DNA from 3 places in the Ignatzschineria sp. 22MB058224 genome. Region 1 is predicted to be linked to each of the others. Evidence: riboswitches for the same ligand, from Rfam matches in the RefSeq annotation. Region 1 holds a riboswitch; each other region holds the start of a gene.
What was found. Region 1 has a riboswitch for thiamine pyrophosphate ahead of thiC (phosphomethylpyrimidine synthase ThiC). Riboswitches for the same ligand answer to the same signal wherever they lie in the genome.

Region 1 (3,864 bases):
ATGACGATTTTGTTCAATAAAAGGGGAGAGGTTAGGAATTAATACTGTAACGCCATAACTATCTGGTGCACTAATCCGCAATGTACCATGGGGTTTAACGTTCGCTGCTAATTGATTTTCCATCGCCAAAATTTCATCAATAGATTTTTTACAGACCTCATAATAGCTTATCCCTTCTTCTGTTAAACGCATTGCACGCGTGGAACGAATAAAAAGTTTCAAGGAGAGTTTTTTTTCTAAACGTGCGATTGCTTTACTGATAGAAGATGGAGTTGTTCCTAGTAAAATGGCTGCCTCTGTAAAACTATTGCATTCCGCGACTTTACAAAAAAGGTAGATATCTTCCAGATCAATTTTTTTGGAGATGGTACTCATAAATTTCATTGCCTTTTATGTCGAGCATTAATGCAAAAATGGAAATAATGATTTTCCATTCTTCTATATCAGCACTCTAAAAGAAACTCTACTATAACCACATGTTAAATATTTTGATGGGTTAATAAAGCGATAGATTAGTTCATTAGAATGATTTTAATTTATTCAAAATTATACAAAATTGCATGTTAGTTTTTTTCAAGAGGAATGACGAATGTTTAATCCAAATGTTTTTGTTAAAAATAGTGTTTCATCAGCTGGAGCCCAATCGTTACTCATGTTGGTGGGTCGTGCTTTCTTAGCATATCTTTTTATTGTGTCTGGATGGGGGAAAATCTTCGGTTTTTCAGGAACCGCTGCATATATGGCATCAAAGGGATTGCCAGAAGGACTATTATGGCTCGTTATTCTACTTGAACTCGGTGGCGGACTTGCAATTCTTATTGGTTTTCAAACGCGTTTTGTGGCATTTTTTATGATTATTTTTAATATCGCGACTGCGTTTATTTTTCACGGAGCCCCCGAAGATGCAACATCCTTTATGAAAAATATTGCAATCGCAGGCGGGTTTATCTATTTGATGGCGCATGGTGCTGGGCTTTGGAGTGTTGACCGTTATTTAGAAAAATAGATTATGTCCTTACTATTAGCGATTAGATAAAACTTTATTCATCAATTCCCCCCCTCAATCCTCAGTGAACCGTATCTTTGTAAGATACGGTTTTTTATGTGTAAATCATCCGTTATTTTTGAAACAGGTTTTTATTAGAGAAACAAATTACTAGTGCAATTTAGAATAAGATGAATCATCTGTTGTCTAAATTTTGATAATGGAATATTTGTATCCGAGAAACTTTGATTTTTAGGCCTAAACAGGCTATAACTACACTCTTGATACAAAGTATCAATTCGCTAGGGGAGCTCTTTAGAGAGCTGAGATTAGCTTTTGCTTAAACCCTTTGGACCTGATCTGGCTAGTACCAGCGTAGGGAAGTCACTATTAGCAAAAAGTACAATAATTTGAAAATATATTTATCAATTTTTGATGATAATTGTCGTCAATTTATTGTCATCTCTATATTGCTTACAATGTCATTTTACGCCCGTGCCAGAATCTCGTCTTTATTGATCAAAATAATAAAGGAGAGGTTTTATGACTCAAAAAATCCAATTAATGAAGCAGTTTCCCAAGAGTCGCAAAGTCTATGTTGAAGGCAGTCGACCCGATATTTTAGTGCCATTTCGTGAGATTGAATTGAGCGATACGCTTGGCCCGAAAGGGGAAGTGATCGAGAAGAATGAACCATTTCGCGTCTACGATACTAGTGGTCCTTATACCGATGAGAATTATCAAGTGGATCTCACAAAAGGGCTGCCGGCACTCAAAAGAGATTGGGTGATAGAGCGCGGTGATGTGGAGGAGTATTATGGCCGCAAAAAGAGCGCGCGCGATGATGGCTACAAGCGTGAAGATGATCCACGTATCAATGAGGGCGTATTCCCGGGGTTAAAGCGTAAACCTCTGCGTGCTAAGCCGGGCATGAATGTGACACAGATGCACTATGCACGTAAAGGAATCATTACGCCGGAGATGGAGTTTATCGCCATTCGCGAAGGGATGACGCCGGAGTTTGTACGTGATGAAGTCGCTGCAGGACGGGCGATTATTCCCTCAAATATCAATCATCCTGAAGCAGAGCCGATGATTATTGGTAAAAATTTCCATGTGAAGATCAATGCCAATATCGGTAACTCAGCGATCACCTCCAATATCGAAGAGGAAGTGGAGAAGATGACTTGGGCAACCCGTTGGGGCGCTGATAACGTCATGGATCTCTCAACAGGAAAAGATATCCATAAAACGCGTGAGTGGATCATCCGTAACTCCGCGGTGCCGATCGGAACAGTGCCGATCTATCAAGCGCTTGAAAAGGTGAATGGCATTGCTGAAGATCTCAACTGGGAAGTTTTCCGCGATACGCTGATTGAGCAAGCAGAGCAGGGGGTCGATTACTTTACAATTCATGCCGGCGTTCTACTCCGCTATATTCCAATGACGGCTAATCGTGTGACCGGCATTGTTTCTCGTGGTGGATCGATCATGGCGCAATGGTGTTTAGCGCACCATAAAGAGAACTTTATCTATGAGAACTTTGAAGAGATCTGCGAGATCATGAAGCAGTATGATATCTCTTTCTCATTAGGTGATGGCCTGCGTCCAGGATCGATTGCAGATGCTAATGATGAAGCGCAATTTGCAGAACTTAAGACGCTCGGTGAATTGACAGAGATTGCCTGGAAGCACGATGTACAGACGATGATCGAAGGCCCAGGACATGTGCCGATGAATAAGATCAAAGAGAATATGGAGATGCAGGAGAAGTATTGTCACGATGCGCCTTTCTATACATTAGGCCCATTAACGACCGATATTGCTCCGGGATATGATCATATTACTTCAGCAATTGGTGCCGCACAGATCGCTTGGTATGGTACAGCAATGCTCTGCTATGTGACGCCGAAAGAGCATTTAGGTCTTCCAAACCGTGAAGATGTGCGTGCCGGCGTTGTCACCTATAAGTTAGCGGCACATGCGGCTGACTTAGCGAAAGGGCATCCAAATGCACAAAAACGAGATGATGCACTCTCAAAAGCACGTTTTGAATTCCGCTGGGAAGATCAATTCAATCTCGGTTTAGATCCAGAGCTTGCGCGTGAGTATCATGATGAAACGCTCCCACAAGAGGCGGCAAAAGTCGCACACTTTTGCTCAATGTGTGGTCCTAAATTCTGCTCAATGCGTATCTCCCAAGATATTCGCCGGGAAGCACAAGCGAAAAACCTTGCCGAAGCGCCGGAAGAAGTACGTGTTGCGATTGAAGGCATGAAGCAGAAATCAGAAGAGTTTAAAGAGCAAGGGCAGCAGATTTATAGTTAATTACCTTTGGGAATAATTTGTTGAGATAATTGCTGTATTAAGCAATATTTTTAGAAAACTCTCTTGTCGAATCGGCAGGGGAGTTTTTTGTAGAAGAGCATTAGTCTGCTTTATAGTAAGTAGTAGACAGGATCTCTAAGTCAGTATGAGTATCAATTTATCTATTCTCTATATAGATTAAAATTCCCAATCATTTGCACTCAATCATTGGCAATTATTGTTAAACAGGAAGAGGTAATATGAGCACAATGAAGATTTCGCTTCCTGAATCATTAAAAAATTTTGTTGAGCGTAAGGTGAAAGATTGCACCTATAGTACAAATAGCGAATATGTGAAGGGCAAGGATCTCGAACGAGAAAGGTTTCGACTTCTTTTACTCAAAGGGGCTCAATCTCCAAGATCAGAGAAAGAGCTAAATCAACAATATTTTAAAGGATTGCGAGATAAGGTATCGATAGAGTGAGTTGAGCATACACCGATGTACCTAATTGGTTAAGGAGCTAGGGATCGATGAAACGCTTGGCGACTATTGAGTGTTGTAATAATCACA
Region 2 (3,864 bases), 180 kb from region 1:
ACCGAAAGGCCGTTTTCTCAAAGAGCCGGGGATTATCACCATTGTGATTGGCGCACCGATCGAAGCAGAATCACGGACGACTTCAGAACTTGCCAAAGAGACAGAGAGCTGGATTCGTGGCCATATTGTCCCTTCGCTCAATGTCTCAAAGATCCCGACAGAAGCGGAGATCAAAGCTTTAACGGCGCCGATCAAACCCAAAGAGACAAAGAGAGAGAAAGCCGTAACGGCAGAAACAGAAAATATGGTGGAAACAGCTAAGATGCAAAGCGCGGAAGAGAGGGAAGTTGCCAAGGTGACTGAGGCAGAGGTGATGAAATAATGAGACATTCGGTACAGATTATTGGGGGCGAATATCGCTCCCGTAAGATTGAAGTGATCGATACCGATGGATTACGCCCGACCGCTTCACGCGTTCGCGAAACGCTCTTTAACTGGTTACAGATGGCTACACCCGGTGCAATTGTGATTGATGCCTTTGCCGGCACCGGTGCTTTAGGGATTGAGGCACTCTCTCGTGGTACTAAGCGAGCGATATTTATCGAAAAGGATGCCAATGTCTTTCGTACTTTAACGCAGAATCTCCGCACACTTAAAGTGCCTGAAGAGCGCTATCAGCTAATCAAAGGAAGTGCCTTAGAAGCCTTAACGCCGGGAAGCCCCCTTCATCAAGCGCTTCTCGAGCAGTTACCCCAATATCCCCGGCAACATCTCTTCCTCGACCCCCCTTTTTTCCATGATCTCTATACTCCACTTTTAGAGATTTTAGCGGGAAATCCCATTCTCTCAAACTTAACCTCTCTCTCCCTAGAGATGCCGGTCAAAGCCACCTTCGATCTCGAAAAAGCGCTCGCCCCCCTAGCGCTAAGCCGAGAAATGAAAACCAAAGAGAGTAAATTATTTCTTTATAGGGAAGTTTAAGATCGGAATCGATAACCTACAATGTGCATATAATCGTAAAAATGCTTCAAATGGTTAATCGAAACAAAAAAGCTGATGAATTGCCGGATCTTACTATCGCACTCTTCCAAAAGTTACGCGCCGGTAAATAGGCATTATCGATGCCAAACTGCGGGCATGCACCAGTAAAAAAATTGAGTTGGTAAGTTCCCGCCCTTCTATATAAACCTTCTTATTTGTTGAAACAACAAAGGTTAATGAGTTGCCGGAAATCACCTCTGCACGCTTTCACAGATCTCATGCCGGCAATGGGCAATCCTCAATTACCGACTGATCTATTTTGCATAGATCTCTTTCTCCTCGGCGCTGAAAGCGCCAAACTGCGGGCATGCACCGGTTAAAAGAACAAAATGGTTGGCTCCCGCCGCTCAACAAACTCTCTTAAGAATCATCAAAATGATTCATTGAGACAAAAGAGGCTGTTGAGTTGCCGGAGATTACTACTGCGTACATCCAAAAGGTGCATGCCGGCAAGTATCGCTACCTTAACGATTAATCATACTGAAATAAAGTGGGCTGATGCGGTGCCGGATCTTACTATCGCATTCTTCCAGAAGTTACGCGCCGGTAATATGGGCATTATTGATACCGGACCTCGAAAAGGTCCCGACATGGGCTTTTTACTTAAAATCTTGCTCTGTTTACAGAAGTTATCAAAGCTTCTACAATAGCTCTATCTCAACGGGGTGCTGTTACTTGAGAGCCGGTCGAGTTTGATCGCTCAAGGAGAGCTGAGATTTCACCCGTCGAACCTGATCCGGACAATACCGGCGGAGGGATTTGAGAATCGAGATGCCTGCGGGCTCTTCCTCAAATCCTGTGACACACTTACACAGGAGCCGTTATGATAAATCGAACCCTTTCTTCCCCCCTTAAGCGCCTTTCCCACTCTTTTCGTAAACCACTTCACCGAACTTTGTTGGTGGCATCGCTATTATTGTCGAGCTTAACGACGCTGGCTTTTGCTGAAAAACCGACATTGACCGTCTATACCTACGATTCCTTCGTCGCCGAATGGGGTCCGGGGCCGCTGATTAAAGAGCGCTTTGAAAAAACGTGCGATTGTGAATTAAAACTAGTCTCTCTCGGCGATGGCGTTTCGCTTCTCAATCGTCTGCGCATGGAGGGGAAAAAGAGTAAGGCGGATCTGATCCTCGGACTCGATAATAACCTGATTGCCGCCGCAGAAGAGACTGATCTCTTTACGCCGGCGAATATTGATCAATCAATGTTGAAATTACCGATCGAATGGGAGAACAAAACCTTTATCCCCTACGATTATGGCTACTTTGCCTTTATCTACGATAAACGAAAGATCGATAATCCCCCAACAAATATGGATGAGCTCCTAGATCCTGAAAACAAGTGGAGCATCATCTACCAAGATCCGCGCACAAGTACGCCGGGATTAGGCCTTCTTCTCTGGATGGAGAAGATCTACGGTCAGGAGACTGAATCTGCATGGCAAAAGATGGCGAAAAAGACCGTCACGGTAACCAAAGGTTGGAGCGAATCATACGGGCTCTTCCTGAAAGGTGAGAGCGATTTTGTCTTAAGCTATACCGCATCGCCGGGCTATCAGATGCTCTATGATAATGATGATAACTACGCAGCCGCACTCTTTGATGAAGGACACTATCTACAGATTGAGGTGGCGGCAAAATTGAAAGCAAGCCCCCATCCCGAACTTGCCGATCAATTTCTCCAATTTATGTTAACGCCAGAATTTCAGGAGACTTTACCGACCACCAACTGGATGTATCCTGTGATCGATATCCCGCTTCCTCCGGTCTATAAAGCATTACCATTGCCGGCAAAAGCGCTACTCTTTGGTGCAGAAGAGGTGGCGAAAGAGCGCCAAAATTGGATCAAACTGTGGCAATTTGCCGTAAGTCGATAGAAATTGTAATGACTATCCGTGATGACTATTCGTGATAACTTTTATGATTCCTCTCTATGATTAATCGGCAATTGATCCCCGGCTTGATCGCCTCAACGATCCTCGTGACTGTGGCGCTTCTTGCCTTTGGGGCGCTCTGGTGCTTCTCCCCTTCAATCTCTCTTGCGAAGATTTTTGGGGATCGCTATCTGTGGCATATTATCGGCTTTACCTTCTATCAGGCGCTACTGTCGACACTGCTCTCGGTCGGTCCGGCGATTTTGCTAGCTCGAGCGCTCTATCGTCGCCGATTTGTCGGGCGCACATTGCTGCTTCGCCTCTCAGCAATGACCTTAGTCCTTCCGGTTTTGGTGGCGGTTTTTGGTATTCTCTCGATCTATGGCAAAAGTGGCTGGCTTGCAACACTTCTCCACTTTTTCGGGCTGGAGTATCACTTCTCCCCTTATGGTTTACAGGGGATTCTACTTGCACATGTCTTCTTCAATCTCCCCTTAACAACGCGCATGTTGCTACAAGCGTTAGAGGGTATCTCGGTAGAACAGCGGCAGATCGCCGCGCAATTGGGGCTCAATGAGTGGCAACAATTTCGCATTATGGAGTGGCCCTATCTTCGCCGGCAACTTCTTCCAACTGCAGCGCTCATCTTTATGCTCTGCTTTTCAAGCTTTGCCACCGTCCTTGCATTAGGGGGCGGACCGCGCGCAACGACGATAGAGCTTGCGATCTACCAAGCATTAAGTTACGACTTTGAGCCCGGAAGAGCCGCTATTTTAGCGCTGATTCAGCTCTTTTTCTGTATCGGCTTGATGTTAGTGAGTCAACGCCTCAATAGCGCCTTTGCCGTGGGAACGACAACGCGCCGATCTTGGTTTGATCCAGCAGATAATCGCTTTCGCCAAGTGCGAGATTTTGTAGTGATTATGATCGCTCTGCTCCTACTTCTACCACCATTGATTGCGATCATTATTGATGGGCTCAATCGCCGTGTGTGGGAGGTATTGCAA
Region 3 (3,864 bases), 690 kb from region 1:
ACAGGACCTCGTCCCATCCACATTGGTTCTTTAGCTAAGAAGTTCATAGAGATTCCAACGTGATCCATAAGATTACGTCCTACCATATCTGATGAGTTTGCTACGTCATTCATCATGAGTAATTTTGCAGACTCAAAACTATGAGCTGCAATAACAAATGCTTTTGCCGTTAAAGTATGTTCGCTCCCATCAGGTTTAAGATATTTGATTGCTTCGATCTTTTTATCTTTTCCAACAATAATTTTATGGGCAACTGCTTCTGTAATGAGTTGTGCGCCATTACGTACAGATCGCATTGCATGAACGGATCCATTATAGAGTGTACCAATCGGGCAGATCTGATCACAGTTATTATTACCTTGACAGCCAGGTCGCCCATCGTATGATTTAGGGATACGGACAGTTGGCTCATGAATTACAGCAATACCTGCGGGCTGAAGAGCTTCTTTGATCTTTTTTGTCATATAAATATCTGCTTCAGGCTCAATTGGATATGGTTTTGAGCGTGGAGGGAAGGCTTTTCCAGGATTGACACCTGATTGATCCTCTGCATCATTACCTGCAACGCCAATAGCATATTCTGCACGTACATAATATGGTTCTAAATCTTCATAGGTCATTGGCCAATCGCGACCGACACCGTAGAGTGATTTTATTTTAAAGTCACTTGGGGTATAACGCCATGTAGCTCCCCCCCAGTGAGCAGTTGTTCCGCCAACAAGTTTGAGCATTCCCGGCATCATTTTAAATGAACCTTCATTCTCTAAATATCCTTCTTGGTTACTCGTTGGTGCCCAAGGATTATTGGGATAAGCATTATTACGGTCATAGTGACGGCCGGAGTTCTTAAAGTTTTCCAATAATTTCCAACGCGGAACACTAGGTCCTGCTTCTAATAAAATAACTGACTTTCCTTTCATTGCGAGCTCGTTGGCGACATTTGATCCGACTGCTCCGGAGCCGATGACGATAACATCAGCATCATATGTTTTTGTACTCATTATTTTGTCCTCTATTGAAATCTATTACGCTTTTGGAAGAGTTGCCCAATAATTGGTTGTCCATCGAGAATAACCAGGGATTGGGGTATATTTCTGAGTGAGCTTGTAGGTTTCAATTTCGGTATAAGTTACAAATTGAACACCATCATGCGCACGTTGAGGGAGAGGAGTACCAGCGTAGCCGAGATAGAATACGGCAATAATATCTTTTGCCGTATTTTGATATTTCTCTTTAAAGATAGGATTATTTTTTAGCGTATCGATATTTGAATACTGACCATTATTGATAAATGTTAAAAGCTCTTTTGCTTCTGCTTGAAAGTTACTATTTACTTTCGCAAGGGCATCAAAGGCTCTTTCAACAAGTAGAGGATCAAGCTGTTTATTTGTGAGGAATCTAGCTAACTTCACCTCATCATTTTGTTCAGTAAAGTTTGCCGCAAAGGTATAGGGGCTCATCAACATAAATGCTGATATAGCGCAACTTCCAATCAGAAATTTCCGACGGGAAGGATCGCTAGGAATATACTTATCCATATTCTATAAGTCTCCGTTTAATTGATAAAATAAAAAATCTTTGACACTACACATTAGCAATAGAAATATTGACATTTGTCAATATTTGGTAAATTTAGGTATTTTTAGTGACTGAGATATCAAGCACTCTTGAAAAGAGAGTTGCTCTAATTAGGGAGATCTTCTATACTTTGATGAAATTAATATTCCCCTAGAGGTGCTGTTGTTAACAGCTGAGATTGAAGTGAAACTTCGGGACTCTTATAACCTGATCTAGTTAATACTAGCGGAGGAAAGCGGTGAATGACAGGAGAGTTTTTCTAATGTGCTGAAGCAACTTTCATGGTTCTATTACCCTTTTCTCTGCAATGGAGAATTGAGTAAATATGGTGTTGTTACATGCTGTCACTCCTAACCTATCTGCGATTTCTGATGAGAATCTGATTGAGACAATTATCGCGATTTTACCATTTGTCGATTTTATCCAATTGCGTGAAAAGTCACGTTCAGCAAAATCTCTTGCTCGTTTAATTGAAGGAATGATAGATCAGGGTATTGATAAAGATAAATTAATTGTGAATGATCGTGCGGATATTGCGCATGCTTTTAAAATACCTCGAACACATCTGACTGAGAAAAGCCTCTCTTTAGCACTGTTACAATCGGCATTTCCAGACATGAAATTTGGTCGTTCAATACATTCGGTAAGCGCTGTTGAACGTAATATCGCTATGTATGATTATCTCTATTTAGGTCATATTTTTCCAACGGGTGAAAAGAGTTATCCCGCATTAGGAATAGAGCGTCTGGAGGAAGCATATCGTATTGCTAAAGAAAAAAGAGGACGATTAATTGCAATTGGCGGAATGAATGCAGAAACAGCGTTAAAAGTTTCATCTATTGTATCGGGGTTAGCGATAATGTCTGCCTTTTTCCCCCTCGTCGGTCATCGTTTAGATCCATCTTTAGCGCAGGAGCGGGCGCGTTATATTCGAAAAATGGTGAGCTCCCCCTAGTTTTAGGCTTGTAAGTGAGGATATTTTGAAAAAAATTATTATTAATGGTGATGAGCTAATAGTTAATGATTCCATTGGAACAGTCCATCAGCTAATCGAATTTTTAAAACTCGATAAACGTCGTTTTTTTATTGTTGAGCGTAATCGAGAAGTGGTGAAAAAAGAAGATTATTCGCAGATATCCGTTTGCGAGGGTGATCAATTTGAAATTGTACATTTTGTGGGAGGAGGTTAAATGACTTTAAATATTGGAAATTTTGCGTTTAATTCACGTCTATTTTTAGGAACAGGCAAATATCGTAATTTTGAAGAGCAAAAAGGGGCTGTGGAAGAGAGTGGGACAGAAGTCTTAACATTTGCAGTTCGCCGTATGAATATTTTTGATGACAAGCAGCCAGATTTGTTAGAGTCGCTTGATCTCTCAAAGTATAAATTATTGCCAAATACTGCTGGCGCTTATACCGCAGAAGAAGCAGTAAGGACAGCTAAACTTGCCTATGCATCGGGACTTTGTGACATGATAAAGGTTGAAGTGATTGGTTGTAAAAAGACATTGCTTCCCGATCCAATTGAAACGTTGAAAGCGACTGAAATGTTATTAGCAGAAGGAATGACTGTTTTAGTTTATACCTCTGATGATGTTGTTTTAGCAAGACGACTGCAAGAGATGGGGTGTCATGCCATTATGCCGGGGGCTTCGCCGATTGGAAGTGGATTGGGAATTATGAATCCTGTGAATCTACAATATATTATCGAGCAAGCAACTGTGCCGGTGATTGTTGATGCGGGATTAGGAAGCCCCAAGGATGTTGCTTATGCGATGGAGCTCGGTGCAGATGGTGTATTAATGAATAGTGCAGTCGCTTATAGTGAAGATCCAATCAAAATGAGTAGAGCGATGAGACTTGCCGTAGAAGCAGGGCGTTTAGGGTATGAAGCCAAACGAATGCCAATGAAACTGACACCAACGGCAAGCAGTCCAGTGACCGGAATAATTACATCATAATTAATCCTGTTTATAGATCTAGACTGTTTAAAGTAATCGAATATGAGGGAGAGTCATTATGCAAGGGCGATATAGCCGCTTGGCACGTTTCCATAAAATTGGTGAGCAAGGTCTTACTCAATTTCATCAAGCAAAAATAGTGATCATAGGTTGTGGAGCTCTTGGATCTCAACATGCAGAAACACTGGCTCGCTCGGGATTTGGTCATCTTACATTGATTGATCGTGACTTTGTTGAATACTCGAATCTTCAGCGACAGACACTCTTTACTGAAGAGGATGCAAAGCTTGCCTTACCAAAAGTTGTCGCACTGAAAAATCATCTT

Region 2: linked by a shared signal. The riboswitch ahead of thiB (thiamine ABC transporter substrate binding subunit) and the one ahead of thiC (phosphomethylpyrimidine synthase ThiC) in region 1 are both predicted to bind thiamine pyrophosphate.
Region 3: linked by a shared signal. The riboswitch ahead of ACPF7B_RS06765 (thiamine phosphate synthase) and the one ahead of thiC (phosphomethylpyrimidine synthase ThiC) in region 1 are both predicted to bind thiamine pyrophosphate.

The regions. Positions count from the first base shown of each region.
Region 1 covers NZ_CP187366.1:38,217-42,080, forward strand. Annotated here, with positions in the region: gene ACPF7B_RS00100 (LysR family transcriptional regulator) at 1-375, opposite strand, end outside; gene ACPF7B_RS00105 (DoxX family protein) at 590-1,006, shown strand; TPP riboswitch at 1,280-1,384, shown strand; gene thiC (phosphomethylpyrimidine synthase ThiC) at 1,529-3,313, shown strand; gene ACPF7B_RS00115 (ribbon-helix-helix domain-containing protein) at 3,553-3,777, shown strand.
Region 2 covers NZ_CP187366.1:2,048,578-2,052,441, reverse strand. Annotated here, with positions in the region: gene ACPF7B_RS09040 (lysophospholipid acyltransferase family protein) at 1-322, shown strand, start outside; gene rsmD (16S rRNA (guanine(966)-N(2))-methyltransferase RsmD) at 322-921, shown strand; gene ACPF7B_RS09030 (hypothetical protein) at 1,158-1,301, shown strand; gene ACPF7B_RS09025 (hypothetical protein) at 1,425-1,631, shown strand; TPP riboswitch at 1,633-1,757, shown strand; gene thiB (thiamine ABC transporter substrate binding subunit) at 1,805-2,860, shown strand; gene thiP (thiamine/thiamine pyrophosphate ABC transporter permease ThiP) at 2,917-3,864, shown strand, end outside.
Region 3 covers NZ_CP187366.1:1,535,038-1,538,901, reverse strand. Annotated here, with positions in the region: gene ACPF7B_RS06775 (GMC family oxidoreductase) at 1-1,001, opposite strand, end outside; gene ACPF7B_RS06770 (sugar dehydrogenase complex small subunit) at 1,026-1,538, opposite strand; TPP riboswitch at 1,721-1,829, shown strand; gene ACPF7B_RS06765 (thiamine phosphate synthase) at 1,904-2,533, shown strand; gene thiS (sulfur carrier protein ThiS) at 2,559-2,768, shown strand; gene ACPF7B_RS06755 (thiazole synthase) at 2,769-3,539, shown strand; gene ACPF7B_RS06750 (ThiF family adenylyltransferase) at 3,598-3,864, shown strand, end outside.